3 regions of the Planctomonas sp. JC2975 genome follow, and region 3 is predicted to be linked to each of the others. Evidence: predicted binding sites of a transcription regulator. Region 3 holds the regulator's gene; each other region holds the start of a gene.
The links. The regulator HrcA, encoded in region 3, represses chaperone genes, less so after heat shock. The targets are predictions, from matches to a motif close to TTNGCACTCGNNNNNNNCGAGTGCNAA.
Positions count from the first base shown of each region.

Region 1: the regulator HrcA is predicted to act here: its motif matches at 1,343-1,369, upstream of groES (co-chaperone GroES).
Region 2: the regulator HrcA is predicted to act here: its motif matches at 8,665-8,691, upstream of groL (chaperonin GroEL).

Region 1 covers NZ_JABEKS010000001.1:1,741,939-1,752,297, reverse strand. The annotation lists gene HII28_RS07930 (class I SAM-dependent methyltransferase) at 1-488, opposite strand, end outside; gene HII28_RS07925 (flavin reductase family protein) at 718-1,278, shown strand; gene groES (co-chaperone GroES) at 1,454-1,750, shown strand; gene rarD (EamA family transporter RarD) at 2,138-3,064, shown strand; gene HII28_RS07910 (hypothetical protein) at 3,270-3,650, shown strand; gene guaB (IMP dehydrogenase) at 3,851-5,380, shown strand; gene HII28_RS07900 (DUF1707 domain-containing protein) at 5,446-5,868, opposite strand; gene HII28_RS07895 (NAD(P)-dependent alcohol dehydrogenase) at 6,100-7,137, shown strand; gene HII28_RS07890 (FUSC family protein) at 7,167-8,885, opposite strand; gene HII28_RS07885 (aminotransferase class I/II-fold pyridoxal phosphate-dependent enzyme) at 8,908-10,062, opposite strand; gene HII28_RS07880 (GuaB3 family IMP dehydrogenase-related protein) at 10,218-10,359, shown strand, end outside.
Region 2 covers NZ_JABEKS010000001.1:1,554,092-1,564,450, reverse strand. The annotation lists gene HII28_RS07245 (hypothetical protein) at 1-362, shown strand, start outside; gene HII28_RS07240 (DUF4032 domain-containing protein) at 366-1,658, opposite strand; gene ugpC (sn-glycerol-3-phosphate ABC transporter ATP-binding protein UgpC) at 1,762-2,856, opposite strand; gene HII28_RS07230 (thioredoxin domain-containing protein) at 3,157-4,071, shown strand; tRNA gene HII28_RS07225 (tRNA-Thr) at 4,131-4,203, opposite strand; gene HII28_RS07220 (nitroreductase family protein) at 4,363-4,917, opposite strand; gene msrB (peptide-methionine (R)-S-oxide reductase MsrB) at 4,920-5,339, opposite strand; gene HII28_RS07210 (DUF3263 domain-containing protein) at 5,596-5,838, shown strand; gene HII28_RS07205 (LytR C-terminal domain-containing protein) at 5,905-6,468, shown strand; gene HII28_RS07200 (cold-shock protein) at 6,626-6,829, shown strand; gene HII28_RS07195 (helix-turn-helix transcriptional regulator) at 6,947-7,270, shown strand; gene HII28_RS07190 (permease prefix domain 1-containing protein) at 7,267-8,061, shown strand; gene HII28_RS07185 (hypothetical protein) at 8,058-8,444, shown strand; gene groL (chaperonin GroEL) at 8,736-10,355, shown strand.
Region 3 covers NZ_JABEKS010000001.1:549,226-559,584, reverse strand. The annotation lists partial or broken gene HII28_RS02675 (amidohydrolase) at 1-261, shown strand, start outside; gene lepA (translation elongation factor 4) at 306-2,156, shown strand; gene HII28_RS02665 (DUF1990 domain-containing protein) at 2,228-3,085, shown strand; gene hemW (radical SAM family heme chaperone HemW) at 3,060-4,283, shown strand; gene HII28_RS02655 (DUF4870 domain-containing protein) at 4,294-4,698, opposite strand; gene HII28_RS19845 (DUF4870 domain-containing protein) at 4,836-5,540, opposite strand; gene hrcA (heat-inducible transcriptional repressor HrcA) at 5,856-6,890, shown strand; gene dnaJ (molecular chaperone DnaJ) at 6,950-8,053, shown strand; gene HII28_RS02635 (16S rRNA (uracil(1498)-N(3))-methyltransferase) at 8,064-8,801, shown strand; gene HII28_RS02630 (HIT domain-containing protein) at 8,926-9,282, shown strand; gene HII28_RS02625 (PhoH family protein) at 9,353-10,357, shown strand.

The sequences.
Region 1 (10,359 bases), 1.2 Mb from region 3:
GCGTTCTGACCGACGAGGTCGACGTCCTCGGCACGGGCGTTCAGCACCTGCGACTGCGGGAACGGGGCCAGGTTGTAGCTGGCGATGGCGGCCGTCACCTCGTCTGCGTCCACGGCCGTGACCTCGAGATCGAGGGCGGAGAATGCCATCGCATCCCCGCCGATGCCGCAGCCGAGATCCGCCACCCTGGTCAGTCCGGCGCGCGAGAACCGCGCGGCGTGGCGCGCGGCGACCGACAGCCGCGTCGCCTGCTCGAGCCCTGCCTCGGTGAACAGCATCCGATCGGCGAACGGCCCGAATTTGCCCGCGGCCTTCGCTCGCAGCTTCGACTGAGTCAGCGCTGCCGCCACCAGGCCGGGCGGATGCCCCTCCTTGCGCAACGCGGACACCGTGCGCACCACGTCTGCTGCGCTCTCGTATCGAGGCAGCGAGTCCAGGAGGCGCAGGCCTTCCGGGCTCAGCAGCTCGACCAGTTCCGCGCGTTCCACTGCGCAAACCTATCGCGACCGGGCCGACGGCGGTTCGGTCGCCCGATCGCAGCGGAGCAGAGCTCGGAACTTGACCTCAACATTGGTTGAGGTTCTAGAGTCGTACACTGGTGGGTGGCGCGCGGCATCACCACGAGCGCACTCTGAGCAACCGCCGGAGCGATGATCGAGCGCCTCCCACCCCCACTCCGTACCTTCCGCGCTCGACAGAAGTCCGACAGAAGCTCGCATGACCACAACCGCATCCTCAACCGCATCCGTCGCAGCTGCAGCCCTGGCTGCCGTGCAGGACGTTCGTTCCGTGCCGCCGCGGGAGGCGACATCCGCCGCCTTCAAGGAGGCCTTCAGACTGCATCCGGCGGGGATCGCGCTGATCACTGCGACGACCGAAGAGGGGCCTGTCGGCCTGACCGCGTCGAGCGTGGCGTCCGTGGGGATCGACCCGCCGTCGCTGGCCTTCTCGGTGACACGCGCGACCGGCAGTGCCGGCGGTATCCTCTCCGCTCCGACGCACCTCGTGCACCTTCTCGACGCGCAGCACGTCGACCTCGCTCGGGTGTTCGCGGTGTCGGGAACGGAGCGGTTCACGGCGGAGCAGGGGTGGTCCTACCTGCCGACGGGCGAGCCGCACCTGGCGGAGGCCCGGGTCGCGCTGAGGTGCCGCATCCTGCAGCAGACCAGTGTCGGATCGTCGGTGCTGGTGCTCGCCGAGGTGCTGGACATCCACGTGGGCGAGCGAGGCGAGTCGGTGGCGTACGTCGACCGCGAGTTCCGCAGACTGGGCGACTGACGTCATACCGGCCGTCGAAGCCGGGGCCGTCGTGCGCACGGCGACGCCCGGACGATGACCCTGGTTTGCACTCACGTTGCACGAGTGCCAACCGTGCGCCTACACTGCTCATTAGCACTCTCAGTGTCAGTGTGCTAACAACGTCTTCAGTACAAAGTACAGAAAGAGGTCAACCGTGTCGGTCTCCATCAAGCCGCTCGAGGATCGCATCGTTATCAAGCAGGTTGAGGCTGAGCAGACCACTGCGTCCGGCCTGGTCATCCCCGACACCGCCAAGGAGAAGCCGCAGGAGGGCGAGGTCATCGCCGTCGGCCCCGGTCGCATCGACGACAACGGCAACCGCGTGCCGCTCGACGTGAACGTCGGCGACAAGGTTCTCTACTCGAAGTACGGCGGAACCGAGGTCAAGTTCGGTGGCGACGAGTTCCTCGTGCTGTCGGCTCGCGACGTGCTGGCGGTCATCGAGCGCTGACGCTCGCGGCACGCTTCGCCGCAACGCTCAAGAAGGGGTCCGGATGCCATGCATCCGGACCCCTTCCGCGTCTCCACCTTGCCCCGACCGCCCCGCCCACTGCCACGGACCCGTTCGGGCGTCGTGCCGGCGCCCGAGCCACGTCTCACGTGCAGAAAACGCACTTCCCGCCGCAGGCGAAGCGCGTTTTCTGCACTTCGCACCGGTTGTCGATCGATGCTCGGTGGCTGAAGCCGAGCCTGGATCGGTCGGCGATCGAGCGCCGGGGGTGACGCATACGATTGGTTGGTGTCCGAATCCGATGCCAGCGCTCAGCAGCCCGAAACGCCGCAAGAGGCGTCACCTGCAGGAACGGACGCATCCGGCCAGTCCCACACCGGCCGCGGCATCTTCTACGCCGTTGCGGCGTATCTCGTCTGGGGCTTCCTGCCGATTTACTTCATCGCGCTCGCGCCGACCGGACCCTTCGAGATCGTCGCGTGGCGCGTTCTGTTCTCGCTCGTCTTCTGCGCGATAGCCATCCTGGTCACGAGGGCATGGCGCCCGTTCGCCGCGATCCTGAAGCGGCCGCGCATCGTGCTCATCATGGGCGCCGCAGGCGCGCTCATCTACGTGAACTGGCAGACGTATGTGTACGCGACGACGTCGGGCCAGGTGGTCGAGGCATCGCTCGGCTACTTCATCAACCCGATCGTGACGGTGCTGCTCGGAGTGATCGTGCTGCGGGAGCGCCTCCGCGTGACGCAGTGGATCGCGATCGGCATCTCGCTCGTCGCCGTCGTGGTGCTCACGGTCGGCTACGGCAAGCTGCCGTGGATCGCCCTCGCCCTCGCGTTCTCCTTCGGCCTCTACGGGCTGGTGAAGAAGCAGGTCGGACGCGATGTGGATGCGCTCAGCGGACTCACGCTCGAGACGGCGTGGCTGGCGCCGGTCGCCGCCGTGCAGCTGATCGTGGTCGGCGCAACCACCGGGATCACGCTCGGTCACGAGGGACCTTGGCACACTGTCGCTCTGGTGGGAGCCGGCGTCATCACCGCCGTGCCGCTGCTGTTCTTCGCAGCGGCATCGAGACGGCTGCCGCTCATCGTGATGGGCTTCATCCAGTACTTCACTCCGATCCTGCAGCTCATCGTCGGGGTAGCGCTGCTGCACGAGCCGATGCCCGTCGAACGCTGGATCGGCTTCGGGCTGGTGTGGGTCGCGCTCGCCGTGCTCACGGTCGATCTCGTACTCGCCGTACGTCGCGACCGCCGAGCAGGAACGGCGAACGAGGAGTCGACGGATGCCGTGGCATCCGACCCGCTGCCCGAGTGAGCATGCCGGGTATCCGCGCCCGAACGTCTGCGGTCCGCCGGTCGTGTGGCGTCGATCGCGCCCGTGCTGATCGCATTGCCCTGATCGCGCTGCCCTGATCCTGCTGAGCTGATCCCGATGTTCCGCCGTTCTCCCCGGCGGGAGCGGGCGATCTCGAAGCGGATCCACGGGGTCGTTCACCGTGCTCCTGGCGCATAGTGGAGGCATGTCGATCGGCACGCTGCTGCTCCTCAGCGCGGTGCTCGGTGCGAACTTCGCGGAGACGTACGCGCTGGCCACGTATCGTCGCGCCGTACGCGGATCGCACCAGCGTTACGTGTGGCGCACACGCTACGTGCTCTTGGCATGCGTCGTCGCCGTGCTGTCGACGGTGATCGCGATCATCGATGTGAGTGCCGGGGACACCGTTTTCGCCGCACTGTGGCTCGCCATCGCGGCCATGCGCGTCGTGGCTCTGGTGCTCAACCGCGACAAGGACGACGACGATTGGTTCAAGCGCACCGGCCGGGCGATCCGCAAGGGCGTGAAGAGGGTGGTCGCAGCGCTCACTCCCACCCCCGGCTCGGCGGCGCCGGTGCCTGCATGAGGCGGCTGATGCGCGCGGCCGCGTCGGGCATCCGGAATTCTTGTCAGTAACACGGCGTTATCCTGGAACATCCGAACGCGCTGGTGCAGGGCGATTGCACCACGATCAGCCCTCCCGACGCGGAGGGTGACGGCGAGCAAGAGCGATGCCGGCGCACACGCGCCGCGTCGGACAGCGGGCGTTCTCGGGATGATCTCCTCATGAACGACCCAGGCGAAGACAGGGGAGAGATGAACCAGGCAGACCCGTTCGGTTTCATGGGATTGACCTACGACGACGTGCTTCTGCTTCCCGGATACTCGGACCTCGCCCCATCGGACATCGATACCACCTCACGGCTGACCCGGGAGATCTCGCTGCGAGTGCCTCTGGTCTCGGCCGCCATGGACACGGTGACGGAAGCGAGGATGGCGATCGCCATGGCCCGCCAGGGCGGCATCGGTGTGCTGCACCGCAACCTGTCGATCGAAGACCAGGCGCGCCAGGTCGATCTCGTCAAGCGCACGCAGACCGGCATCATCGACAACCCCGTGACGATCGGCCAGTCGGCAACGCTCGAGGAGCTCGACACGCTCGCCGGCGAGTACCGCATCTCGGGCTTCCCCGTCGTCGACGGCGACCAGCGGCTGATCGGCATCGTCACGAACCGCGACCTCCGCTTCACGCCGGTCGCCGAGTGGAAGACGACGACCGTGGCCGACGTCATGACTCACGCGCCGCTCATCACGGGTCCGTCGACGATCACGCGCGGAGAGGCCACGACCCTGCTGCGCAAGCACAAGCTCGAGCGACTCCCGCTGATCGACGATTCCGGCCGTCTCACCGGCCTCATCACGGTCAAGGACTTCGTCAAATCGGAGCAGTTCCCGAACGCGTCGCAGGACGGCAGCGGCCGCCTGCTCGTCGGAGCGGCGATCGGCTACTTCGGCGACGCGTGGCAGCGCGCGACGACACTCATCGACGCCGGCGTCGACGTGCTGGTCGCGGACACGGCGCACGGCAACGTCCGCATGCTGATCGAGATGGTCGCCAGGCTGAAGAAGGATCCTGCGACGCGCGACGTGCAGGTCATCGGGGGCAACGTCGCCACCCGCGAAGGAGCGCAGTCGTTCGTCGACGCGGGCGCCGACGGCATCAAGGTCGGTGTCGGCCCAGGCTCCATCTGCACCACGCGCATCATCACCGGCGTCGGGGTGCCGCAGATCACCGCCGTGTACGAGGCATCGCTGGCCGCTCGCGCTGCTGGCGTCCCGATCATCGCCGATGGTGGCATGCGTCACTCGGGAGAGATCGGAAAGGCCATCGTGGCCGGTGCCGAGGCGGTCATGCTCGGCTCGATGCTCGCGGGCACCGAGGAGACGCCTGGCGACACCATCCTGGTGAACGGCAAGCAGTTTAAGGCGTATCGCGGCATGGGCTCACTCGGCGCGATGTCGTCGCGCGGCAAGAAGTCGTATTCGAAGGACCGCTATTTCCAGGCCGAAGTGGCCGATGACTCGCTCATCGTCCCGGAGGGCGTGGAGGGTCAAGTGCCGTTCAAGGGCTCGCTCAACACCGTCGCGCACCAGCTCGTCGGCGGACTGCACCAGACGATGTTCTACGTCGGCGCGCGCACCATCCCCGAACTGCAGGAGAAGGGAAAGTTCGTGCGCATCACGTCGGCGTCGCTGAAGGAGAGCCATCCCCACGACGTGCAGATGACGGTCGAGGCGCCGAACTACTCGCGCTGATCCGAGGCACACACGAAGCGCCTGGCCCTGAGTCCGGGCGCTTCGTCGTTCTGCCGACGAGATCGTCAGCGGCGCCGGCGGTCCTCCGACCCCGGACCGTAGATCACGATGCCGCACAGCGGGATCAGCAAGAAGAACAGCCAGCCCCAGGCCCAGCCGTTCCAGGCGAATCCCGCGATGAAGAACAGGCCGAGTGACAGGAACGGGATGAACGCCATGATGGTGGCGCCGACAGCGCCGCCGAGCGCGCGGGAGTGGCGGCCCCAGTCGTCCTGAGTCGCGGGCGCGGGCGGCCGGGGGAGATCCTTGAACAGGGGAGCGAGGTCACCCCACGTCACGGCCGTGCGGGCGAAGTTGGAGCGCTCTTCGAACTCGGCGGGCGACAGTCTGCCTTCGTCTCGCGCTGTCGCGAGGGCGGCCACGGCATCCGCTCGGTCGCGATCGGCGACACGTTCGGTGGGACGAAGGGGGTTCGCGTAGTCGACCATGTCCCCAGCTTGGCCGCAGCACGCCGTTGATGCCAGTGCGTCGCCCGTTCTGATCCGCACGATCGTGGTGAGGGCCGGCAGTCCTCGTTGCGTCAGCCCTTCTATCCGCTGCGCTCGGCGGGGAGATCGGGCATACGGCATGTGCCGGTCGGAGGTCTGGCCCTCCCGCGCATCCGCGACAAGACTGGATGCGAGCGAGAGCGGCGAACGCGCTCGCCGATTGGGGGAGCCATGAAGGCACTGCAGTATCGCGCCGTCGGCCAGGAGCCGGAGGTCGTGGAACTCGAGACACCGGAACCCGGGCCAGGCCAGGTGAGGCTGAAGGTGACCGCTGCCGGCGCCTGCCACTCCGATTCGTTCGTGATGAGCCTGCCGGAGGAGGCAGCGGCCGGCTACCACCTTCCACTCACTCTCGGGCACGAGGGTGCCGGGATCGTCGACAAGCTCGGCGACGGCGTGATCGGCGTGTCCGTCGGCGAGGCCGTCGCGGTCTACGGGCCGTGGGGTTGCGGGTATTGCTACAACTGCGCCCAGGGCAAGGAGAACTACTGCGAGAACGCGGCCGCCCTGGGGATCCAGCCGCCAGGGCTCGGAGCTCCGGGCGCGATGGCCGAGTACCTCATCGTGGACAACGCACGCCATCTGGTGCCGCTCGGCGACCTGGATCCGGTGCAGAACGTCGCGTTGACGGATGCCGGTCTGACGCCGTACCACGCAATCAAGTACGCCATCGACCGTCTCGCGCCCGGCTCGACCGCCGTCGTGATCGGTGCGGGCGGACTCGGCCACGTCGCGATCCAGATCCTGCGCGCCATCACGAGTGCGAGGGTGATCGCCCTCGATGTGTCGGAGCAGAAACTCGAGCTCGCCCGCGAAGTCGGCGCGCATCACGTGTTCGCCTCGGATGCCACCGCAGCCGACAACGTGCGTTCCGTTGCCCCGCACGGCGTGGACGCCGTCTTCGACTTCGTGGTCATCCAGCCGACGATCGACCTCGGGCAGGCCATCCTGGGCAGCGAGGGACGGCAGTTGCTGGTCGGCGTCGGCGCCGGATCCGCGAAGGTCGGCGTCGTCAGCGGCAACCCGTACGAGTCCTCGATCATGGCGCCGTACTGGGGCAGCCGATCCGAGCTCTTCGAGGTGCTCGAACTGGCCAGGAACGGCAGCGTCACTGTGGAGACGGAGGTGTTCTCGCTCGACGACGCGCCGGAGGCGTACCGGCGCCTGCACGATGGCACGCTTCGCGGGCGAGCGGTCGTCGTGCCCTGAGCCAGGACGTGCCCGTCAAGTGACGGGCTTCAGCGGTCGTGCTGGGCATCCCCGCGCGCCGTCGCGTGGGGCTCGGCCGCGCCCGGCGCTCGCGGACCGGGCACCGTGCTGGTTCGGGTGGCGCCGCTCCGCGCCGGACGGGCGACGAGGCGAAGCGGGGCAGCGAGGTCGGCGACGGCGGTGCCCAGGTCGGGGAACGACGGGGTCTCGAGGCCCTGGAGGGTGACGGGCGTGCCCGCGAGCATCCGTCGGTACTGGCCGAGACGTCGCGCGATGGCGCCCGCCTGGCGAGCGTCGGCACCGCTGAGCGGCTGACCGTGCTCCACATGGGACGCGACCGCGTCCGCCTCCTGACGGCAGGCCTCGAGGGCGGGGATCACGTCGGCGCGGTGGTCATCGCGACGGCGTCGCATGCGGGTCGCCCGCTCCAAGCGCAGCGTCGGACCGAGCTGCTTCAGTCCCGCGATCGTGCCGTCGAGCGCGGCGCGGAGGTACGGAACGGCATCCGGCTCGCGGATGCACGCCAGCAGCAGCCCGGTCAGTGCGCCGAGGACTGCGGCGGTGCGGGCGCGCAGCGCGTCGCCGGTGCGCACAGGCAGCACCCACCAGGCGACAGCGACGGCGAACGCGCCGGCGACGACGATCGCGGCGAGCCGCACGAGCATCACGGGCCCTGGCTGCGTGCCCGTGACCTCCTGCAGGATGGAGAGCATCGCCGTCATCGCCGCAGCCCACCAGCCGTAGCCGGCAGGACGCAGCCACAGGCCGAGCGCGAGGATGACGGCGATGGCGAGCAGCGACATCCCCGCCGCCTGCTGGCTCACCGGGCCGGTGGTGGCCACCAGCGACAGCAACGCGGCCACCACGGTTCCGGCCGCTGCACCGATCGTGCGATGGATGCCCTTGTACACGACGTCGCCTCGCCCGCGGTTTCCGCTCGCGACGAGGTACGCCGTCAGCACGCACCAGAACCAGTGCTCGCCGAACACCAGATGCCCGATCAGGAAGGCACCGCTCAGCGTCACCGCCAGCTGGATGGCCATGCGCGTGCTGGCGATCGGACGCATCCGTCCCCGGCCGGGTCGGATGCCCTGTTGATCCGCGGGCGCGGTTGCGGTCTCGGGTGTTGGTGTCGGCGTTGGTGCTGCGCTGCGTTCCCCTGACTCGGGCGTCGCGACCCCTGCGGGTGGAGCCGTGAGAGCACGCGGTGGCCTCTGCGTCACACCGGTCAGGCGCGCAAGCCACTGCACGAGCAGACCGACGACGGCCACGAGCAGTGCAACGGCTGCACCCCAGAGCGTGAATCCCGGCCCGGGATTCACTGGCGCGGGAACGACGAGCACCGCGATGAAGGGCAGGGCGACGAGGGTGCCGATGCGGGATGCTGTGGGGCCGTAGCGTCGCACCCAGACGCCGGCCGAAAGCACGACGACGAACAGTGCATCGCCCAGAAGCGGAACGCCGACCATCAGTCGCGCCACGCCGACGGCGGCGATGCCGACGAGCGGCAGCATGCAGAGGGAGATCCAGCGCTGGGCGGCGGTCGCACCCGCGCGTTCGTCCGTGAAGCTGATCGACAGCATCACGGCGAGCACGACGAGCGAGGGCCCGCTGCCGAGAATCGCAGCGGGGATGCCCGCGAGAACTCCGCAGATCACCGCAGTCGTGTAGGTGACGGCAGCAGCCCTCAGGCGCAGGAGCCCTGGATCGGCCAGGCTCCTGAGCAGCGACTGCCACGCGTTGCGCATGATCGGCGGTCCGGATCGCTCGTCAGGCCGCCGCGCGTGCCAGGCGGTCGACGGCCTCGGTGAGCACCTCGGGCGAGCATCCGATGTTGAGGCGAACGAATCCTGCTCCCTCGCGCCCGAACGTCAGGCCGCTGTTGACGGCGACTCTGGCGCGTTCGAGTGCGACGGGCGCGGGATCCTCGCCCCAGCCGAGTGCTGAGAGGTCGAGCCAGGTCAGGTAGCTCGCACGGGGCTCGAGGTAGCCGACGGATGGCATCCGCTCTGCGAGCAGCGAGGCCAGGCGACGTCGGTTGTCCTCGATCGAGGCGACCACGCCGTCGAGCCACGCGTCGCCGTGCTCGAACGCTGCAGTGGTCGCCATGCGGCCGAAGAGGCTCGTGCGCACCTCCACCTCCTCGGGAAGCCCCTCGACCAGCGCCGTCGTGCGATCCGACGCGGTGACGAAGAGCGCGCACTTGAGACCGGCGAGGTTGAACGCCTTGCTCGCGGAGTGCGCGGCGATGGTGTGCTCCCGAGCGGCCTCCGACACCGTGAGATAGGGAACGAACGTGGCGTCGGAGTGCGTCAGCGGGGCGTGGATCTCGTCGCTCAGCACGACGGCGCCGTGCCGATCGACGACCTCGCTCAGTGCGGTGAGCTCGTCGCGCGTGTGCACGAGACCGAGCGGATTGTGCGGGTTGCAGAGCAGTACAGCGCGGGCTCCGGATGCCAGCGCCCGCTCGACCGCGTCCAGGTCGATGCGGTAACCACCATCGTCGGAGCGCGCGAGAGGCGCCTCCACGACGCGACCTCCCGCCTCGGGGATGAGCTCGAAGAACGGCGGATACACCGGCGGCATGATCACGACGCCGTCGCCCGGCTCGATGAGGGCGCGGAGGCCCTCGGCGATCACGACGCTGACATCCGTCGTGGTGCGCACGCGGGCGGAATCGACGTCCCAGCCCCAGCGGCGCCGCGCGAAGGAGGCGAATGCCTGCGTCGTAGCCCCGCCGTCGTCGCCGATGTAGCCGGTGTCCGAACGGTCGATCGCGGCGTGCAGCGCGGATGCCACGGGCTCGGCGAGCGGGAAGTCCGACTCCGCGACGAAGAGCGGAAGCACATCCGGCGGGTACGCCGTCCACTTCTCGCTGGTGCGGGTGCGGAGCAGCTCGAGCGGCTGGGCGGCGACACGGTCCATGTCTGCCAGCATGCCATCCGCGGATGGCACGGGGTCCGACCGCAGGTACTAACTATCGCGACTGCGCCGCTCAGAGGCTCAATCAGCGTGGAGGACGTGAGCAGAGGCGCTCCCCTCCTCCACGCTTCAATCGCCTCTAGACTTGCCGGGTGACCATGGAAATCGAGATCGGCCGTGCCAAACGAGCTCGACGCGTCTATGCGTTCGACGACGTCGCCGTGGTGCCGAGCCGCCGCACTCGCGACCCGGAAGACGTGTCGATCTCGTGGACCATCGACGCCTACACGTTCGAGGTAC
Region 2 (10,359 bases), 1.0 Mb from region 3:
CGCTTCCCGGCCCGGCGATCCAGGAGTTCTTCGCGAAGTCGCCCGGTGTCGGAGACCTGCCGGACGACGTGACGCGTGGATTCGTCGCCACGTCGTTCCACGTGGTGGCGGGCTCCGTGACGATGCAGGAGAGCAGCACGATCTACGCGGCTCAGCGCCTCGACCACGAGTACTGCCTCGTGTCCGTCGTCGACGGCGAGCGCGCCGCTGAGACGTGCGCGTCGCTCGGCGGGATCGCCACCCACGGCCTGACCCTCACCAAGGACGCGGTCCGGGACATCGACGGGCGTCCGCTCGCGGTCACCGTCACCTGGCAGACGGACGGCACCATCAGCTGGACGGCGATGCCGTCCGCAGGCTGAGCGTCAGACCTTCGACCTCCAGTCGTCGCCGTCTGCGTCGTCGTCTGCGACGTCGATCGGCAGGGTGAAGGCCTCGGTGACCGGAGCGATCACGGTGGCCTCGTCGCGACGGTGGCGCAGCACGTCGTTGATGTAGGAGGTCAGCGCCTCGGCGAGCGGGACATCCCGTCCCTCCTCCTGCGACATGAACCACCGGTGGTCGAGCAGCTGGTGGAACACCTCTGCCGGCTCGAGCTTGCCCCTCAGGTCGGCCGGGATGGCGCGCACCACAGGTTCGAAGACCCGCAGCAGCCACTCGTGGGCGATGCCCTCCTCGTCGAGCCCGGGCTTCGCAACGGTCGCGGCGTAGGAGTCGAGGTCGTTCAGCAGTCGCCTCGCCTGGTTCTCGCCGGCGTCGAGTCCGGTCAGGCGCAGCAAACGCCGCTGGTGGTGTCCGGCGTCGACGACCTTGGGCTGGATGCGCACGCTCGCGCCGTCCTCCCCGGTGCGGATGGCCAGCTCCTCGATGTCGAATCCGAGCTCGTTGAGCCGGCGTACGCGTTCGGCGATGCGCCACCTCTCGGACGCGGAGAAGGACTCGCTGCCCGTGAGCTCCTTCCACAGCGAGCGGTAGGCGGCCACGATGCCCCCTGCCACCTCGACCGGATCCACTTCCTCAGCCAGGCGGCCGCCGGCCGCGATGTCCATCAGTTCGCCCGCGATGTTGACCCTGGCGATCTCGAGGTCGTTCTCGCGCTGCCCGTTCGAGAGGCCGCCTTCGTAGAGCTGGCCGGTCTCGGCATCCACGAGGTAGGCGGCGAAGGCGCCGGCATCCCGGCGGAACAGGGTGTTCGAGAGCGAGACGTCGCCCCAGAAGAATCCGACCATGTGAAGCCGCACCAGGAGCACGGCGAGCGCATCGACGAGGCGGGTCGCCGTATCGGGACGGAGCGTCTGCGAGTACAGGGCGCGATAGGGGAGGGAGAACTTGAGGTGACGCGTGACCAGCACGGGCTTGAGGGCCTTGCCGTTGTCATCCGTTCGGCCCTCGATCACGGCAACCGGTTCCACGCACGGCACGTCCAGTCGCTGCAGGGTGCGGAGCATGTCGTACTCGCGCCTGGCCATCTCGCCGGTCGTCTCCTTGACGGCGATGACGTAGCCGGAGAGGTGCGCGAAGCGCACGAGGTGCCGTGAGATGCCCTTGGGCAGCATGGCGATGTGTTCGTTGGACCATTTGTCCAACGGGAGGTTCCACGGGAGGTCGAGGAGCGCGGGATCGACCGTGGCCGCGGTGATGTTGACGGAGCCAGCCATAGACGACAAGGCTAGCGGCCTTCAGGCTGCCGGCCTCATCCGTGAAATGCGGAAAGCCCTGGCCCGAGAGACTCGGGCCAGGGCTTTCCGTACAGCTGGGGTCTTAGTCGACCACGGCGCCGCCGAGGCGCTCGCCGCTCTCGGCGTCGAAGAGGTGCACGTGGCCCGGCTTCGGCGTGATGTAGACCGTCTCGCCCGCGTTCGGGTGCTGACGGCCGTCGACGCGGCCTACGATGTCGACGCGCTTCTCGTCGACCTCGGTGTGGCCGTAGAGGTAACCGTCTGCACCGAGCTCCTCGACCAGGTCGACGGCGACGGTGAGACCGGAGCTCGCGTTGGTCGACACGACGACGTCCTCGGGACGCACGCCGATGGTGACCTGCTTGCCGGCCTTGGCGAGGACCTCGCGGTCCACGGGGACGACGGCGCTGCCGAACTGGATGCCGCCCTCGGTGACGTCGGCCGCGAAGAGGTTCATGGCCGGGCTGCCGATGAAGCCGGCGACGAACACGTTGTTCGGCTCTGCGTACAGCTCACGCGGGGTTCCGACCTGCTGGAGCACGCCGTCCTTGAGCACCGCGATGCGGTCGCCCATGGTCAGAGCCTCGGTCTGGTCGTGGGTCACGTAGACGGTGGTGACGCCGAGGCGACGGGTCAGCGACGCGATCTGCGTACGGGTCTGAACGCGGAGCTTGGCGTCGAGGTTCGACAGCGGCTCGTCCATGAGGAAGACCTGGGGGGAGCGGACGATGGCACGGCCCATCGCGACGCGCTGACGCTGACCACCGGAGAGCGCCTTCGGCTTGCGGTTCAGGTAAGGCTCGAGGTCGAGCAGCTTGGCGGCCTCGAGAACGCGGGTCGCACGCTCGTCCTTCTTGACGCCGGCGATCTTGAGCGCGAAGCCCATGTTCTCGGCGACGGTCATGTGCGGGTACAGCGCGTAGTTCTGGAAGACCATGGCGATGTCGCGGTCCTTCGGCGGAACGTCGGTCACGTTGCGGTCGCCGATGAAGATGTTGCCCTCGTTGACCTCTTCGAGGCCTGCGAGCATGCGGAGCGACGTCGACTTGCCGCATCCGGAGGGGCCGACGAGCACGAGGAACTCGCCGTCGGCGATGTCGAGGTTCAGCTTGTCGACTGCGGGACGCGTGCCACCGGGATAGATGCGCGTCGCATCGTCGAACGTGACTGTTGCCATGGTTGTGTGTCTCCTTCACCGGCAGGTACGTGCCGGACGATCCGAGTGAATGGATGTTATGTGGCCAACGGCAGTCGCCGCTGACCAGCACCGATGCTACGACATGGCGCCCGTCCCGGCTAATCGAGGCCCGATCCGGACGGCTGAGACGCAGCGTTCGCACCGGAGGCGTCCGAAGGATCTCCAGGACCCGTCTGGGCATTTCTCAGAGTGCCGCTCTACGATCGTCGGTGCGTTCGCATGCCGGTTCCGGTGCATGCCGCGACCCCCCCCGCAGTTCCACACCCGAAGTGAGACCGAATGAGCAACGGCGATCCTGCGCAGCGCCCGATCAATGGTGAGCGACGCGCCGCAGCCCGTGACAAGGCGCGGCAGCTGCGAGAGGCGCACCGCAAGCAGGAACGCCGTCGCCGTGCGGCCATTCGATCCACCATCATCACGCTCGTCGTGGCTGCCGCAGCCATCGTGGCCGTCGTCATCGTCTCCTCCATCCACGAGCCGTCCCGCGGGCCGGCGAACATGGCGAGCGACGGCATCCTGATCGGCAAGGGCATGAAGGTGGATCGCACCTCCGCGGCGGCAGCGGATGCCAAGCCGGTGGCCAACAAGCCTGACTCCTCGGGCCAGACGGTCAGCATCGTCACCTACGTCGACTACCTGTGCCCCTACTGCGGCGACTTCGAGCGGACGAACGCGGATCAGATCGGCAAGCTCGTCGACAGCGGTGCAGCGACCATCGAGATCCATCCCATTCCACTGCTGGCCAGCCACTCGAACGGCACCAAGTACTCGCTGCGCGCAGACAATGCAGTGGCCTGCGTCGCCAACTACGATCCGAACTCGTTCTGGGCCCTCAACAAGGCGCTGTTCGAGAACCAACCGCAGGAGAACACGGCGGGGCTCACGGATCAGCAGCTCAAGAACCTCGTGAAGCAGTCCGGCGCCAAGAACTACGACTCCATCGCCAAGTGCATCGACGACGGACGTTACGAGCAATGGGCGCAGAACGCCCTTGATCGCACACTGACGGGTCCGATCCCGAACTCGAGCGTGAAGCAGCTCAAGGGCACCCCGCTCGTGCTCGTCAACGGCAAGCAGTACGGCGGGTCGCTGACCGACGCGGACGAGTTCCGCGGGTTCATCGTGAAGGCGCAGGCCGACACGTACTCGACGCCCACCCCGACCCCGACTCCCACTGCGACCAGCACCAAGTGACTCGCATAACGTGACGGCAAAGGCCCGGTCAGAAATCGATTCTGACCGGGCCTTTTCTGAGCCGGCTGCGGGACTCGAACCCGCAACCTACGCTTTACAAGAGCGTTGCGCTACCGATTGCGCCAAGCCGGCCGGACGGGGGTCCGTCTCGCCGAACCATCTTACGGGCTGCCAGTGGGGCGCCCGCACATCCGAGGCGCCGCTGCGATTCCGGCATTCGGCGGCGTCGCTGACGTGCGCCCAGTTCTGAAGCCTGCCGAGTCCGCAAGTCTGCTGACCTCTCAAGGGGAACTACTGGAGCACGCTGACGAACTCGCGCGCATCGATCCGCTTCGGTGCGCCGTCGCCCTTCCCTTCCTTGGGATCAGGTTTGCCGCCGACGTAGAGCCATCCCAGCAGCCGCTCGTGCTCGCCGAGTCCGTGCATCGCGGCCACGGCAGAGGACCGCGTGTAGTGGCCGGTTCGCCACATCACGCCCCAGCCGGCCTCATCGAGCAGGAGGGTGAGCATGTGGGCGATGCCGGATGCCACGGCATCCTGCTCCCAGGCGGCCACTTTCACGCTTTCCCGCCGCGATGACACCACAGCGATGAGCAGCGGCGCCCTGAGCGGCTTCGTCGACGGTTCGCGGTTCTCGCCGGGATGCTCCGCCTCGGCGATCGCCGCGCCCAGCCGCTCGCGCGCGGCGCCGCGCAGCTCGATGAGCCGCCACGGCCGCAGAGAACTGTGGTCGGCGACCCGTGCCGCCACGGTGACGAACTCGAGGATCTCTTCGTGGCTCGGCGCGACATCCGTCACCTTCGACTGCGAACGCCTGCTGGCGATCGCATCGCGGGCGGACCCCATCGTCACGCCTCGGCCGGCCGGTCGCCGTCTGCGGCGAAGGACAAGGAGAGGGAGTTCATGCAGTACCGGTCGCCTGTCGGGGTGCCGAACCCGTCCGGGAACACGTGGCCGAGGTGCGATCCGCAGGATGCGCAGCGAACCTCGGTGCGCACCATTCCGAGCGACGTGTCCTCGATGAGGGTGACAGCCTCGGGACGCACGGACTCGTAGAAGCTCGGCCAGCCGCATCCGGAGTCGAACTTCGTTCCGCTCTTGAACAGCTCTGCACCGCACGCGGCACAGGTGTAGATGCCTGCGCGGCTCTCGTCGAGCAGCTCACCGGTCCACGGCCGTTCGGTCGCTGCCTCGCGAAGCACCGCGAACTGTTCCGGGCTGAGCTCCTCGCGCCACTGGTCGTCGGACTTGGAGACGGCATACGTCATGGCTGGGAATCCTTCCTGAATGACGGAGCATCCTCTCCGCCTGCGCCGATCGGCACATCAAGGTTAACGAGCGCCGCCGCAGAGCTGTTCCCGGTGGCGACGCCTCACCCGGTCGCAGGCGGCACGCCTCCCGGTGACGGCTGCGCTGCACCCCTACAATGGCGCTGATCGGCAGGAGGTGAGGCGCGTGGGTGAACCGGGAAGCGCGCGCGACACCTCAGGTGATGACGGCGTCGGCGCAGACCACGAAGGCGCCTTGAGCGAGCGCGATCGAGCGGTTCTGGAGTTCGAGCGACGGTGGTGGAAGCACGCCGGCGCCAAGGAACAGGCGATCCGCGATCAGTTCGGTCTTTCCGCGGCCAGGTACTATCAGGTCCTCGGCCGCGTGATCGAGTCGCCGGCCGCACTCGTGCACGACCCGATGCTGGTGCGTCGCCTGCAGCGGGTGCGTGCCGCCCGTCTCGCAGCGCGTGCGGACCGCCTCCGTCCGCCGCAGTGATCCCGTCATCCGAAGCCACCCGATCGCGGTCACCGCGCCCGAACTGAAGGATCAGTACCTCCGCCCATGGCCCAGAAGTTCCCGAACGACCGATTCGACCAGATCCCCGACGATCTCGAGCGCATCGGCGCGCACAGGGCTCCGCGGCCGAAGGGATACGGCTGGATCTGGGTCGCCTGGTGCGCCGGAGCCGTCATCGTCATCGTGGGTCTCGGCGCTCTCGCCATCTTCGCCATCAACGGCACGCTGAACGTCAACCTGCCTTTCGGGCACGCGACGGCCTCCCAGACGCCGACCGCGACGCCGACACCGACACCGACCATCACGCCGGCCGTCAATCCGGCACTCAACCTGATCGTCCTGAACGGCACGACGAAGTCGGGCCTTGCGGCGGACGCCACCACCACACTGAAAGCCGCCGGCTGGCAGAACATCACCCCGGCCAACGCGAGCTCGACCGACGTCAAGACGACAACGGTGTACTACTCGGATCCGAAGAACGAGGCCGCGGCGCTCGCCGTCTCACAGGAGCTCGCGGGCGCACCGATCCAGGTGACCCAGGACTTCGCGGCATCCGGAGCGGACATCACGATCGTGCTCGGCGACGACTACAAACCCACCCACCAGTAAAGGCCCCCGTTTGCCGCGCTGTGATGCGCGAAGCGGATGTCTGTCATTGATTGTCTCAATCTGGAAACACCCCTCGTACTGGGCTAGGGCGCCCGCTACTATCGGGATCCAACGTGCGCGACCATGCGGCGTTGCAGAAGGGCAATGGGAGTATTAAATGGCGAACGGAACCGTCAAATGGTTCAACGCTGAAAAGGGCTACGGCTTCATCACTGTCGATGGTGGGGGACAGGACGTTTTCGTTCACTACTCCGCAATCGACATGAATGGCTACAAGGTCCTTGAAGAGGGTCAGCAGGTGACTTTCGAGGTCGGCAGTGGATCGAAGGGGCCGCAGGCGGAGTCCGTCCGACCCGCCTGACGACAACGAATCGATAAGAGGGGATGCTGCCGAGGCAGCGTCCCCTCTTTCTTGTCTGTACTGCAGTGCCGCGTTGATCGTTGACATGCGGATGTCCCATACCTAGGCTTCCGAGGTATGGGACACGATCGCATCCGGGGCAACCTCGACCTCCTGCTCCTCAGCATCCTCAGTGCAGGACCGGCTCACGGATACCACGTCATCACGGCGCTCAAGGCGCGGAGCGAGGGCGAGTTCGATCTGGCGGAAGGCACTGTCTATCCCGCGCTGCACGGTCTCGAGGCAGGCGGGCTCGTCGACAGCGACTGGCAGGCGGTGGAGGGGCGCCGCCGACGCGTCTACCGGCTGAGCGACGCGGGTGCCAGGGAGCTCGCCGATCAGACCGCCCAGTGGCGCAGATTCTCGGTCGCTGTCGACAGCGTGATCGGGGGTCTCGCATGACCGACGGGCGCGATCGCATCGACTCGTATCTCGACGACCTCTTCGGTCGTCTGCACGGCGATCCGGCGGAGTGCCGGAGCATGCTCGCGGAGGCGGAGGCCCATCTGCGGGACGCTGCCGCGGCATCCGTCGAGGCAGGGATGGACGAGGATGCCGCGCAGCAGGCGGCCATCGACGCCTTCGGGTCGGCCGAGCACGTTGCGCGCGCCGTCGATCCGCATCCGTTCGTGGCCGCGGCAACGGCCTTCGCCCTCGCCGGCGGCTGGCTGGCGGCGATCGGCTTCGTGGCCGTCGGCCTCTCCGCTGGGATCGCGCGTCTCCTCGCGCTGCTCACGTCCACGCAGTGGGTCTACGGTGCGCCGAGCTCGTACCGCTTCGCTGCCGCTCAGTGCGCGCACTGGATGCTCGTGCAGCCGACGGCCGGCAACTGCCGGACGGCCGCCGCGATGGAGGCGTCCGACGACTCGTTCCTCTTCGCGGTCGCCGGCTCCATCGCCGGGCTGCTCGTGGTCGGCCTCGTGGTGCTGGCGGCGTTCCTGTTGCGCCGTGCGGCCAGCATCCCGCGTCGCCGCGTGCCTCGGCCCGTCGTCTGGGCGGTCGGGGCGACGGCATTCGGCGGCGCAGGACTCGCGCTGCTCGCGGCAGGCATCGGCGGTGTCGTCCTGCGCGGGCACTGGGGGCAGGGACTCTGGTACGTCGAGGCGGCGGTGTCGCTCGCGTTGGCGGCATACTTCTGCATCCGGCTCGTGCCCGCCATGGCGAGCACTCTCACCCCAGCCGGGCGTTCGTGAGCGTGTCCGTGGTCGCCACGAGGTGGGGAGCGGCCGCGACGTTCGTCGTGCTGGCGGTGGCTGGGGCGTTGATCGGCGCAGCGAGCGTCAGGATTCTGTTCTCGGGCACAGCGCTGGTTCTGATCCCGTGGGCGCTGTGCTGCCTGGCGATCGGTGCCGCCATCCGCTCTCGCTGGCTCGCTGTGACGAGCGCGGCGGTCTTCGGGTTCGCCGTCGCTGCGGCCTTCCTGGTCGGCGGATACAGCGGAGGTGGACCGATGGTGGGCGCCCTGCCCGTTTTCGCGGCGCTCGCTCTCCTCAGCGCGGTGGTTGCGGCTGCCGCCTCACTGGCCGCGCATGCCGTTGCGTCGGCACTCAGGCGCCGCCGCCTCGAACGGCGCTGACTCCGGGCTCACCGGTCTTGCCGAGTCATTCGGGATCTTTCCGACGACATCGCTCGTTCGGCCGACAGTGCCGTGCTGCCTCGGCCTGCAGATCGAGTGCCCGGACGCCCCTCCATGATGGCCGGGCGTGCTGAGCCCCGCGTGCCGCACGTCGCCGTCGCCCTGTGACGCGGCGCATCCGCTCGTCTTGCACTCACGGGGGGCGAGTGCCAGAATCCTTTTAGCACTCACTTCTTCTGAGTGCTAACCCATTGATTCTTTCGCGTACGTCCGGGAGGGACGAGAAACAACATGGCAAAGATCATTGCTTTCAACGAGGAGGCTCGTCGCGGCCTCGAGCGTGGACTCAACACGCTTGCCGACGCGGTCAAGGTGACCCTCGGCCCCCGCGGTCGCAACGTCGTGCTCGACAAGAAGTGGGGCGCCCCGACGATCACCAACGACGGCGTGTCCATCGCGAAGGAGATCGAGCTCGACGACCCGTACGAGCGCATCGGTGCCGAGCTCGTCAAGGAGGTCGCGAAGAAGACCGACGACGTCGCCGGTGACGGCACCACGACCGCGACCGTGCTCGCCCAGGCGCTCGTGCGCGAGGGCCTTCGCAACGTCGCGGCCGGAGCCGACCCGATCAGCCTCAAGCGCGGCATCGAGTCCGCGACGGCTGCCGTCGTCGCGGAGCTCGTCGCCGCCGCCAAGGAGGTCGAGACCAAGGAGCAGATCGCCGCGACGGCATCCATCTCCGCCGGTGACCCCGAGATCGGCGCGATCATCGCCGAGGCCATCGACAAGGTGGGCAAGGAAGGCGTCGTCACGGTCGAGGAGTCGAACACCTTCGGCACCGAGCTCGAGCTCACCGAGGGCATGCGCTTCGACAAGGGCTTCCTGTCGCAGTACTTCGTGACCGACCCCGACCGCCAGGAGGCGGTCTTCGAGGACCCCTACATCCTCATCGCCAACCAGAAGATCTCGAACATCAAGGACCTTCTGCCCATCGTCGACAAGGTGATCCAGGCGGGCAAGCAGCTGCTGATCATCGCCGAGGACGTCGACGGCGAGGCCCTGGCCACGCTGATCGTCAACAAGGTGCGCGGCATCTTCAAGTCGGTCGCCGTCAAGGCTCCTGGCTTCGGCGACCGCCGCAAGGCCCAGCTGCAGGACATCGCCATCCTCACCGGTGGTCAGGTCATCAGCGAGGAGATCGGTCTCAAGCTCGAGAACGTGACCCTCGACCTGCTCGGTCAGGCTCGCAAGGTGGTCATCACCAAGGATGAGACCACGATCGTCGAGGGCGCGGGCGACCCGGAGCAGATCGCCGGCCGCGTGCAGCAGATCCGCAACGAGATCGAGAACACCGACAGCGACTACGACCGCGAGAAGCTCCAGGAGCGCCTCGCCAAGCTCGCCGGTGGCGTCGCCGTCATCAAGGCGGGCGCGGCCACCGAGGTCGAGCTCAAGGAGCGCAAGCACCGCATCGAGGACGCCGTGCGCAACGCGAAGGCTGCCGTCGAGGAGGGCATCGTCGCCGGTGGTGGCGTCGCGCTCATCCAGGCAGGCAAGAAGGCGTTCGAGAACCTCGAGCTCAGTGGCGACGAGGCGACCGGCGTGAGCATCGTCAAGGTCGCCATCGAGGCGCCGCTGAAGCAGATCGCCCTCAACGCCGGACTCGAGCCGGGCGTCGTGGCGGCCAAGGTCGCCGAGCTTCCCTCGGGTCAGGGCCTCAACGCCGCGACCGGTGAGTACGTCGACATGCTCGAGGCGGGCATCAACGACCCGGTGAAGGTGACCCGCTCTGCTCTGCAGAACGCGGCATCCATCGCCGGCCTGTTCCTCACGACCGAGGCGGTCGTGGCAGACAAGCCGGAGAAGGCTGCTCCGATCCCCGGTGGCGACGCCGGCGGCATGGACTTCTAAAGCC
Region 3 (10,359 bases):
GCGTCGCTCGCGGTGAAGGAAGGGCTCGATCCGCAGACCGCGCTCGAGGCGCTGACGATCAATCCCGCTTCTTTCCTCGGACTCGACGACAGGGTCGGGTCGATCCGTCCCGGCCTGGACGGCGATCTGGTGCTCTGGTCCGGTGATCCGCTCGATGTGATGAGCCGCGCGGAGCGTGTCTTCATCTCGGGGGCCGAGGTCTATCGCTGGGAGAACGGGCAGGGCGTGGTCGTCGAGCGTGCGGAGCGCTTCGCCGGATAAGGGCGCACGGAGCGCCCGGCCGTTCATGGGAGAATTGCCGAACGATGTCCCCACGTGCCACAACGGCCCTCGAGCCCGCCGCGACAGACCCTGCGCGCATCCGCAATTTCTGCATCATCGCGCACATCGACCACGGCAAGTCCACGCTCGCCGACCGCATGCTGCAGTTGACCGGTGTGGTCGAGGAGCGCGCCATGCGCGCGCAGTACCTCGACCGCATGGACATCGAGCGCGAGCGCGGCATCACCATCAAAAGCCAGGCCGTTCGCATGCCATGGCAGTTCGAGGGCGACACGTACGCGCTCAACATGATCGACACCCCCGGTCACGTCGACTTCACCTACGAGGTCTCCCGGTCGTTGGCGGCGTGCGAGGGAGCGATCCTGCTCGTGGATGCCGCGCAGGGCATCGAGGCGCAGACCCTCGCGAACCTCTACCTGGCGCTCGAGAACGACCTCGCGATCATCCCGGTGCTCAACAAGATCGACCTTCCGGCGGCCGAGCCGGAGAAGTACGCGCGTGAGCTGGCGGATCTCATCGGCGGCAGTCCCGACGACGTGCTCCGTGTCAGCGGCAAGACCGGCGCAGGCGTCGACGCGCTGCTCGACCGCGTGACCGAGCTGGTGCCCGCCCCCTCAGGCGTGAGGGATGCTCCCGCACGCGCCATGATCTTCGACTCGGTCTACGACAGCTACCGCGGCGTCGTGACCTATGTGCGCATGGTCGACGGGCAGCTCACCCCGCGCGAGCGCATCCAGATGATGTCGACGCGGGCGACTCACGAGATTCTGGAGATCGGAGTCTCCTCGCCCGAGCCCACCCCATCGAAGGGTCTGGGCGTCGGCGAGGTCGGCTATCTCATCACGGGTGTGAAAGACGTTCGCCAGTCGAAGGTGGGCGACACCGTCACCTCCGCCGCGAAGCCCGCGACTCAGGCCCTTGCCGGGTACACGGAGCCGAAGCCCATGGTGTTCTCCGGTCTGTATCCGATCGACGCCAGCGACTACCCGGAGCTGCGCGAGGCGCTGGACAAGCTCAAGCTTTCGGATGCCGCGCTCGTCTACGAGCCGGAGACCTCTGTGGCGCTCGGCTTCGGGTTCCGCTGCGGCTTCCTCGGCCTGCTCCACCTGGAGATCGTCACCGAGCGTCTCGAGCGCGAGTTCGGCCTCGACCTCATCACCACCGCTCCGAGTGTGATCTACGAGGTCACGACCGAAGACGGCAAGCAGATCACCGTCACGAACCCGAGCGAGTATCCGGCTGGCAAGGTCAACACGGTGAGCGAGCCGGTCGTGAGGGCCGCCATCCTCACGCCCAAGGACTTCGTGGGCACGGTGATGGAGCTGTGTCAGTCCAGGCGCGGATCGCTGCTCGGGATGGAGTACTTGGGCGAGGACCGGGTGGAGATCCGGTATTCGATGCCGCTCGGCGAGATCGTCTTCGACTTCTTCGACCAGCTGAAGAGCCGGACGCAGGGCTACGCGAGCCTGGATTACGAGCCGTCCGGCGAGCAGGAGGCCGACCTCGTGAAGGTCGACATCCTGCTGCAGGGCGAGCAGGTGGATGCCTTCAGCGCGATCGTCCACCGCGACAAGGCCTACGCGTACGGGGTCATGATGACCGAGCGCCTGAAGAAGCTGATTCCGCGCCAGCAGTTCGAGGTGCCGGTGCAGGCCGCCATCGGCGCCAGGATCATCGCGCGCGAGTCGATCCGCGCCATGCGCAAGGACGTTCTGGCCAAGTGCTACGGCGGCGACATCACGCGAAAGCGCAAGCTCCTCGAGAAGCAGAAGGAGGGAAAGAAGCGCATGAAGATGGTCGGTCGCGTCGAAGTCCCTCAGGAGGCGTTCATCGCGGCGCTGTCGGGCGACGTCGAGGGCAAGGAACGCAAGTAGGGTTCCGGCCCTGACCAGGCGTGCAGGATGCGCTGCGCCGGTTCGGCTAAACTTCCTGGGCGACACGACGGGTGGCTCGAATCGCCCACACGACCCGCAGCGATACCGGCACCGAGACGAAGGGCACGTTCACGAAGGCCATGCGACGCAGTACCTTCACCGATCAGCCGGTGACCTACGCAGCCGTTGGCGCGACGCTCTCTCACGACCTGACGCAGCATCCGCCAAAGGGATACCGTCCGTACGCCCGGTCCATTCGGCTGGGCAGCGGGGACGATCGCTTCGAGACGTCCCTGCGCGCCCTGATGACGTGGGGCGTTCAGCGGGGGAGTGGCGTCGAGGTCGTCAGCGTGGATCCGGGTACGGGCGAGGAATACGCCGGAGTGCACTACGCGGAAGACGGAACCCCTGAGCGTCTCGAGCGCCATCGAGGCACGGAGGCGGTCTTCGACGAGGACGGGCATCCGTACATCTCCAATGGAATGACCGCCCTGCTGCGCGTGCCGTTCGGGCCCTTCCACCTCAACGCGCCGGTGCGCGTGGTCTACGTGATCGAGGAGGAGAACCGGGTGGGGTTCGGCTACGGGACGATGCGCGGGCATCCGCTGTCCGGTGAAGAGGCGTTCGTACTCGAGAGGCGCGACGACGACTCGGTGTGGCTGACGATGCGATCGTTCTCCAAGACGGCAGGCGGTGCCAGGGCCTTCATCGCGCCCTTCGTCCGCATCGGCCAGGCTCAGCTCGCCAAGCGCTACCTCAGGGCGTTGCATCCGGTGACGGGCAACCCGGTGATCGCAGAGGCGTCGGTCGCCGGCGAGACGGATGACACCGCGGGGACGATTCCGTCCGTCGATGTCCAGGTGCACCGCGACCCCGCGGCGGAGGTCACCGCACGGGTCGAGCATGCCGAGCACACTGCCGATCGCTGACCCGGCGCCGTCGGACGGCCTGCTTCCGGCGTCCGCGGCCGTCGACGCGACCTCGCGGGACTTCGGTGTGTACTTGCACGTCCCGTTCTGCCGCGTGCGGTGCGGATACTGCGATTTCAACACGTACACGGCGACCGAACTCCGCGGCGCGCGCCAGGCCGACTACGCAGAGCAGGCGGCGACCGAGGTGGCCTTCGGCGCCGAGGTTCTCGCGCTCTCCGGCATTCCGTCGCGCGAAGCGGCGACCGTGTTCTTCGGCGGCGGCACGCCGACGCTCCTTCCCTCGGCCGACCTCGCGTCCATGCTCGCCGCGGTGCGGTCGACCTTCGGTCTAGCGCAGCATGCCGAGGTGACGACGGAGGCGAATCCCGACAGCGTGGATGCCGGCTACCTCGCCGATCTCGCCGCAGCGGGATTCACGAGGGTGTCGTTCGGCATGCAGTCCGCTGTTCCCCACGTGCTGCGGACCCTCGAGCGCACGCACGACCCGGAGCGGATCCCGCTCGTGGTGCAGTGGGCGAAGGACGCCGGCCTGCAGGTGAGCCTGGATCTCATCTACGGAACGCCGGGGGAGTCGCTGACGGATTGGAGCACCTCCGTCGAGGCGGCGCTGTCGTGCGACCCCGACCATCTGTCGGCCTATTCGCTCATCGTCGAGGACGGCACGAAGCTCGCCAGACAGATCCGTCGGGGCGAGGTGCCGGAGCCCGATGAGGACCTTCAGGCCGACATGTACGAACTCGTCGACGAGCGGCTCGAGGCCGCCGGCTACGAATGGTACGAGGTGAGCAACTGGGCTAAGGATGCCGCGCACCGGTCCCGGCACAACCTCGCGTACTGGCTCGGCCACGACTGGTGGGGCGTCGGTCCCGGTGCGCACAGCCACGTCGGCGGGGTGCGGTGGTGGAACGTGAAGCATCCGGCCGCGTACGCCCAGCGCGTCCTCGCCGGAGAATCGCCCGCCGCCGGCCGCGAGACGCTCGATGCGACCACTCGCGAGCTCGAGGATGTGCTCCTCCGCGTGCGCATCCGCGACGGCCTGCCGGTGTCGGCGCTGCACGGTGCTGGACGGGCGGCCGTCGCGGGCCTGATCGCCGACGGACTCGTGGATGCGAAAGCCGCCCTGCATGGGTCGGTCGAACTGACCAGGACAGGGCGGCTGCTTGCCGACGCCGTGGTGCGTCGGCTGCTGGCGTGAACGCCGGCCGTTACCTCACGAACTGGATCGTGATGGGGTACCTGTACACCTCGCCACGGTTCGCGCGGACGGCCGCGATGATGCTGAAGACGATATTGACGACCCAGACGGCGAGCAGGATCACGAATCCGATGATGATGAAGGCCGTGATCCAGCCCACGATCACGCCGATCAGCATGGTCAGCTGGAAGTTCAGCGCGTTCTTGGTGTTCTCGCGCACGAAGGGACCGCGGTCCTTGAGTACGAGGAATCCGATCAGTGCCGGAAGGAAGGCGAGGCTGGCGTACGTGATGAACGAGACGACAGCACCTCCCAGGTGAATGAGGATCGACCAGGTCTTCTCGGCCGCAGGATCCATGGCGGTGCTGCCTTGGTAGGGGTTCTGGGGTGGGGGCGGGGGAGGAACGTTACTCATCACTGACTCCTTCGAGTGGCCGCGCCACAGTGCGCGACGCTTCGCGCCAACAACATAGGGCACGACAGCGTGCAGGGGAAGAGCCCGGGACGGCGCGCCGTCCCGGGCTCTTCGCGCAACTCAGCGTTGGCGAGTCGTCACTTGATGAAGCGGAAGTTCCACGGATAGCGGTAGCTTCCGCCCGCGTTCACCCGGACGCCGCCGATGATCGAGAAGATCACGTTGACGATCCAGAGTGCCCAGAGCAGAAGAGCGAGCAGGCCGCCGATGAACCAGAGCCCGACCGCGGAGGTGATGCCGCCGATGATCGAGATCACGATCCAGAGCGCGACGTAGAGGATCGTGAAGGTGATCTGCCAGTTCAGGGCTTCCTTGCCTTCGACGTTGGTGCGCGGACCGCGGTCCTTCAGCACGAGCCAGATGATCAGGGATGGGAGGAATCCGACGATTCCGCCGATGTGCGCCCACATGGCTGCTGTCTTGTCCGCCTCGGGGCTCAACGGCTGTGCAGGCGCTGCCGCGTAGGGCTGGCCGTATTGCGGTTGGCCGTAGGGCTGTTGCGGAGGCTGCTGACCATACTGCGGAGGCTGCTGCTCATACTGCGGAGGCTGCTGCCCGTACTGAGGCGGCTGCTGCCCGTACTGCGGTTGGCCGTACGGCTGCTGCGGAGGCTGCTGTCCGTACTGAGGCGGCTGCGGGGCTTGGGGTGGCTGCGGCGCAGCAGGCTGCTGCGGTTGGCCCGGCTGTTGGGGCTGGCCTGGCTGCTCGGGTTGGCCTGGCTGCTCGGGTTGGCCCGGCTGCTCGGGTTGGCCCGGCTGCTCAGGGCTGTTGGGATCGCTCATGGCACTGTGCCTTTCGATGGCTCGGTCGCTGTCTCGCTCTGGGCTCGGACGGGCCAGCACAGCCACGTCGCCGCGCGAGTTAGCGCTACGGTACTGCCCACGGCGGCGCGGCCGCAAAGGTCGGGGTCGCAGTGTCGACACCCCGGATCGCGGCCGGGCTTCCCGCACCCACGTGCGGCGCGGCTCAGCGCGCGTCGAGGGCCGCACGATATGATTGGCACTCGAATGCCGGGAGTGCCAATAGGTGCCCGTCTGCACCGGATCTCCGGCACGGAGACGGTGTACGGACTTCATGAGCGGGAGGGAGCGATCGCGATGGTGTCGGAACGCAGTCTCGAAGTGCTGCGGGTCATCGTGCAGGACTACGTCGCCTCCCGCGAGCCCGTCGGATCGAAGAGCATCGTCGAGCGACACGGATTCGGGGTGTCTGCCGCGACCATCCGCAACGACATGGCGGCGCTGGAGGAAGAGGAGCTCATCGCTGCTCCGCACACGTCCTCCGGACGCGTCCCGACCGACAAGGGCTACCGCCTGTTCGTCGACCGGATGTCCGAGCTGCGTCCGCTTTCCACTGCTCAGAGGCAGGCGATCGAGCTGTTCCTCGGTCAGTCCGTCGACGTCGACGACGTTCTCGCCCGTACGGTGCGCCTGCTTGCGCAGCTGACGCAGCAGGTCGCTCTCGTGCAGTATCCGTCGGTGTCTCGAGCGCGGGTTCGTCACATCGAGTTCGTGCCGCTCGCTCCGCAACGCGTGCTGTGCGTGCTGATCGCCGATTCGGGAGTGGTGGAGCAGGGCATCGCGGAGCCCGACGGCGAATTGTCGGAGGACGCCTTCGCCGAGTTGCGAGCGCGGGTGAACGCGGAGGCGGCCGGTCTGCGTTTGTCGGATGCGGCATCCGTGCTGCGATCGCTCGCCGAGCGGATGCCCGCCGAAGGATGGACGCAGGCTCGTCGCGAGGTCGTGGCATCCCTGTGCCAGGTGATCGTCGACCAGATCGAGGGCACCAGGCAAGAACGGCTGATCATGGCGGGTGCGGCCAACCTGGTGCGCACGGAACACGACTTCAGCGGCAGCGTCACGCCCGTGCTGGAGGCCATCGAGGAACAGGTGGAGCTGCTGAAGCTCTTCGGCGAGATGGCCAAGGATCAGCACGGGGTGTCGGTGCGGATCGGACGCGAGAACGCGTCAGCACCTCTTTCGGAGGCGTCAGTGGTGGCGAGCGGATACGCCGGACGCGGTACCGATGTCGCCCGGCTGGGCGTGCTCGGACCCACCCGAATGGACTACTCCAACAACATGGCCGCCGTGCGAGCGGTGGCCCGCTACCTGTCCCGCCTGCTCGGCGAATGAACCCGATTCAGCAGCCGCGACCCACGTCTTCACGCCCCCAGAGTTAAGGAATCCCCTTCGTGGCCGACCATTACGAAGTCCTCGGTGTCTCTCGCGACGCCAGCCCCGACGAGATCAAGAAGGCGTACCGCCGTCTCGCCCGCGAGCTCCACCCCGACGTGAACCCGAGCCCTGAGGCATCGGAGCGGTTCAAGCTCGTGACGCACGCCTACGACGTGCTCAGCGACCCGCAGCAGCGTCAGCAGTACGACCTCGGCCCACAGGCCGGCGGATTCGACGGCGCCGGCTTCGGTGGATTCGGCGACATCTTCGAGACGTTCTTCGGCGGGGGAGCCGGTGGGTCGCAACGCGGTCCCCGATCCCGCCGCGAGCGAGGACAAGACGCGCTGCTCCGGGTGGAAGTCGATCTCGACGAGGTCGTCTTCGGCGCCCATCGCGACCTCGAAGTGGACACCGCCGTCGTGTGCGAGACCTGCGGCGGATCCTGCTGCCAGCCGGGCACAGCGCCCGTCACGTGCGACATCTGCCACGGAACGGGCAGCATCCAGCGCACCGTGCGCTCGCTCCTCGGCAACGTGATGACCTCGTCGCCGTGCGGAACGTGCCGAGGATACGGAACGGTCATCGCCACACCGTGCGTGACGTGCCAGGGCCAGGGCCGCGTGCGCGCGCGCCGGACCGTTCCGGTGGACATCCCCGCGGGTGTGGACACAGGCCTTCGTCTGCAGATGCCGGGAAGCGGTGAGGCCGGCCCGGCCGGCGGCCCCAACGGCGATCTCTACCTGGAGATCAAGGTGCGGCACCACGACATCTTCAGCCGCGACGGCGACGACCTGCTGTGCACCCTGAGCGTCTCGATGGCGGATGCCGTGCTCGGCACCCACGCGAAGGTGAAGGCGCTCGACGGCGACATCGACGTCGAGCTCAAGCCGGGCGTGCAGGGCGCCGACGTCATCACCGTGAAGGGCAGGGGCATCACCCACTTGCGCGGCACCGGACGCGGCGACCTTCGCGTCGGCGTGCAGGTCGTCACCCCGACGAAGCTCGATCGCAAGGAGCGCGAGCTCATCGAGCAGTTCGCGGCGCACCACAAGGCGGAGTCCCCGACCCTGGCACGGTTCCAGCAGGGCCTGTTCTCCAAGCTGCGCGACCGCTTCCTGTAGGAAGGCAGGCATGGCCAACCTTTACCTGCTCGAGGAACTCACGGATGTCGAACCCGGTGCCGACATCGTCGTGACCGGCCAGGAGGCCAAACACATCGTCTCGGTGAGCCGCACGCGGGTCGGCGATGCGCTGACCGTGTCGAACGGACGCGGGCTCGTGGTGGACGGCGAGGTGCTCGTCGCCGGTCCGTCCCGCGTTGTGCTGCGAGCGGATGCCGTGCGTCGCGTCGCCGCGATGCGACCGCGCATCGTGCTCGTGCAGGCGCTGGCGAAGGGCGACAGAGACGAACTGGCCGTGCAGGCCTCCGTCGAGCTCGGCGTGGACGTGATCGTGCCGTGGCAGGCATCCAGGTCCGTGTCGCGGTGGAGCGGTGAGAAGGTGCACAAGGGCGTCCAGCGGTGGACTGCCATCGTGCGCGAGGCGTCGAAGCAATCGATGCGTTCCTGGATCCCCGAGGTGCGCGAACCGGTGACGTCCGCCGAGCTGGCGCAGACAGTGCAGTCGAGTCGCGTTCTCGTGCTCGAGCCGGGCGCGGACGAGCCGCTCAGCGGCATCCGTTTCCAGCATGGGGATGACCGCGACATCGTGGTCGTCGTCGGCCCGGAAGGCGGCATCACGCCCGAGGAGTCGGCACGACTGGCATCCGCCGGCGCCACGTCGGTTCGGCTGGGGGACTCCGTGTTGCGCACCTCGAGCGCCGGACCGGCCGCCATCGCCGTGCTCAACGTCGCGCTGGGCCGCTGGTAGGCGGTGCCAGCGCGACCGCAGTTGCCCGAGCCGTCGTCGTGCGGCACCTGTCGCCGTCACGCCTACGGCGAACCCGCACCCGTCCACCGGGCCCGAGCGGGCCGCTCTTCGTAGAATGGACGCCATGACGCAGACCGAACCGAGCATCTTCACGCGCATCATCGACCGGGAGATCCCCGCCGATGTCGTGTACGAGGACGACCGCGTGATCGCGTTCAACGACATCGCGCCGCAGGCTCCCGTGCACGTGGTCGTCGTGCCCAAGACTGCCGCGTTCGGCAACGTGGTCGAATTGGCTGCCGCCGACCCTGCTCTGCTCGCGCACCTCGTGAAGGTGGCGAAGCTGATAGCCGACGAGCATGCTGACGGACAGTTCCGCCTCGTCTTCAATACCGGTGAGAACGCCGGGCAATCGGTCTTCCACGTGCACGCCCACGTGCTCGCAGGAGGTCTTGCGGAAGGAACCCTTGGCTCGAAGTGATGAGGCGCAGGCGCCGTCCGGCGTCGCGTCAGAGGGCGCGGAAGCCCGCCTGCACGTCGACGGCGTGGCCATGGTGCGGCTGCTCGGCGCCCAGGACAGACTTCTGACGACTCTCGAGAAGCAGTACCCGCTGGTCGACGTGCACGTGCGGGGAAACGACATCTCCATCACCGGTGACCCGGAACAGGTGGAATCCGCACGCAGACTCGTGGAGGAATTGCTGATCATGGTGCGCGAGGGACAGGACCTCAGCCCGGTCGAGGTGGCGAGCTCCGCTCGCATCATCGAGAGCGGAACGCGGCCGGCGGACGTGCTGGGGCAGGTCATCCTGACCACCCGGGGCAAGGCCATCCGTCCCAAGACCCTCGGACAGAAGCAGTACATAGACGCCATCGACCAGAACACGATCGTGTTCGGGATCGGCCCAGCTGGGACCGGCAAGACCTACCTGGCCATGGCGAAGGCCGTTCAGGCTCTGCAGCGCAAGGAGGTCAACCGGATCATCCTGTCGCGCCCTGCGATAGAGGCCGGCGAGCGACTCGGCTACCTGCCGGGCACCCTGACCGACAAGATCGATCCGTATCTGCGCCCGCTCTACGATGCACTCAACGAGATGCTCGACCCGGAGCTTGTGCCCAAGCTGCTCGCCAGCGGCACCATCGAGGTCGCCCCGCTGGCCTACATGCGCGGTCGCACGCTCAACGACTCGTTCATCGTGCTCGACGAGGCGCAGAACACCACGCCCGAGCAGATGAAGATGTTCCTGACGCGCCTCGGGTTCGGCTCCCGCATGGTGATCACCGGCGACATCACGCAGATCGACCTGCCGAACGCCGCCAGCGGGCTGCGGTTGGTGACGCGCGTGCTCGACGGGATCGACGACATTCATTTCACCCGCCTCACCAGCGACGATGTCGTGCGGCACACCCTCGTGGGACGGATCGTGGATGCCTACACCGAGTACGACGCGCGCAAGCAGGCCGACCATTTCGAACGCGAGCAGGCCAGGGAGTTCGCCAACCGCGCCGAGCGCAGAGCCGGAGCGCCACGCGACCATCTCCCGAAGCGCCGATGAGG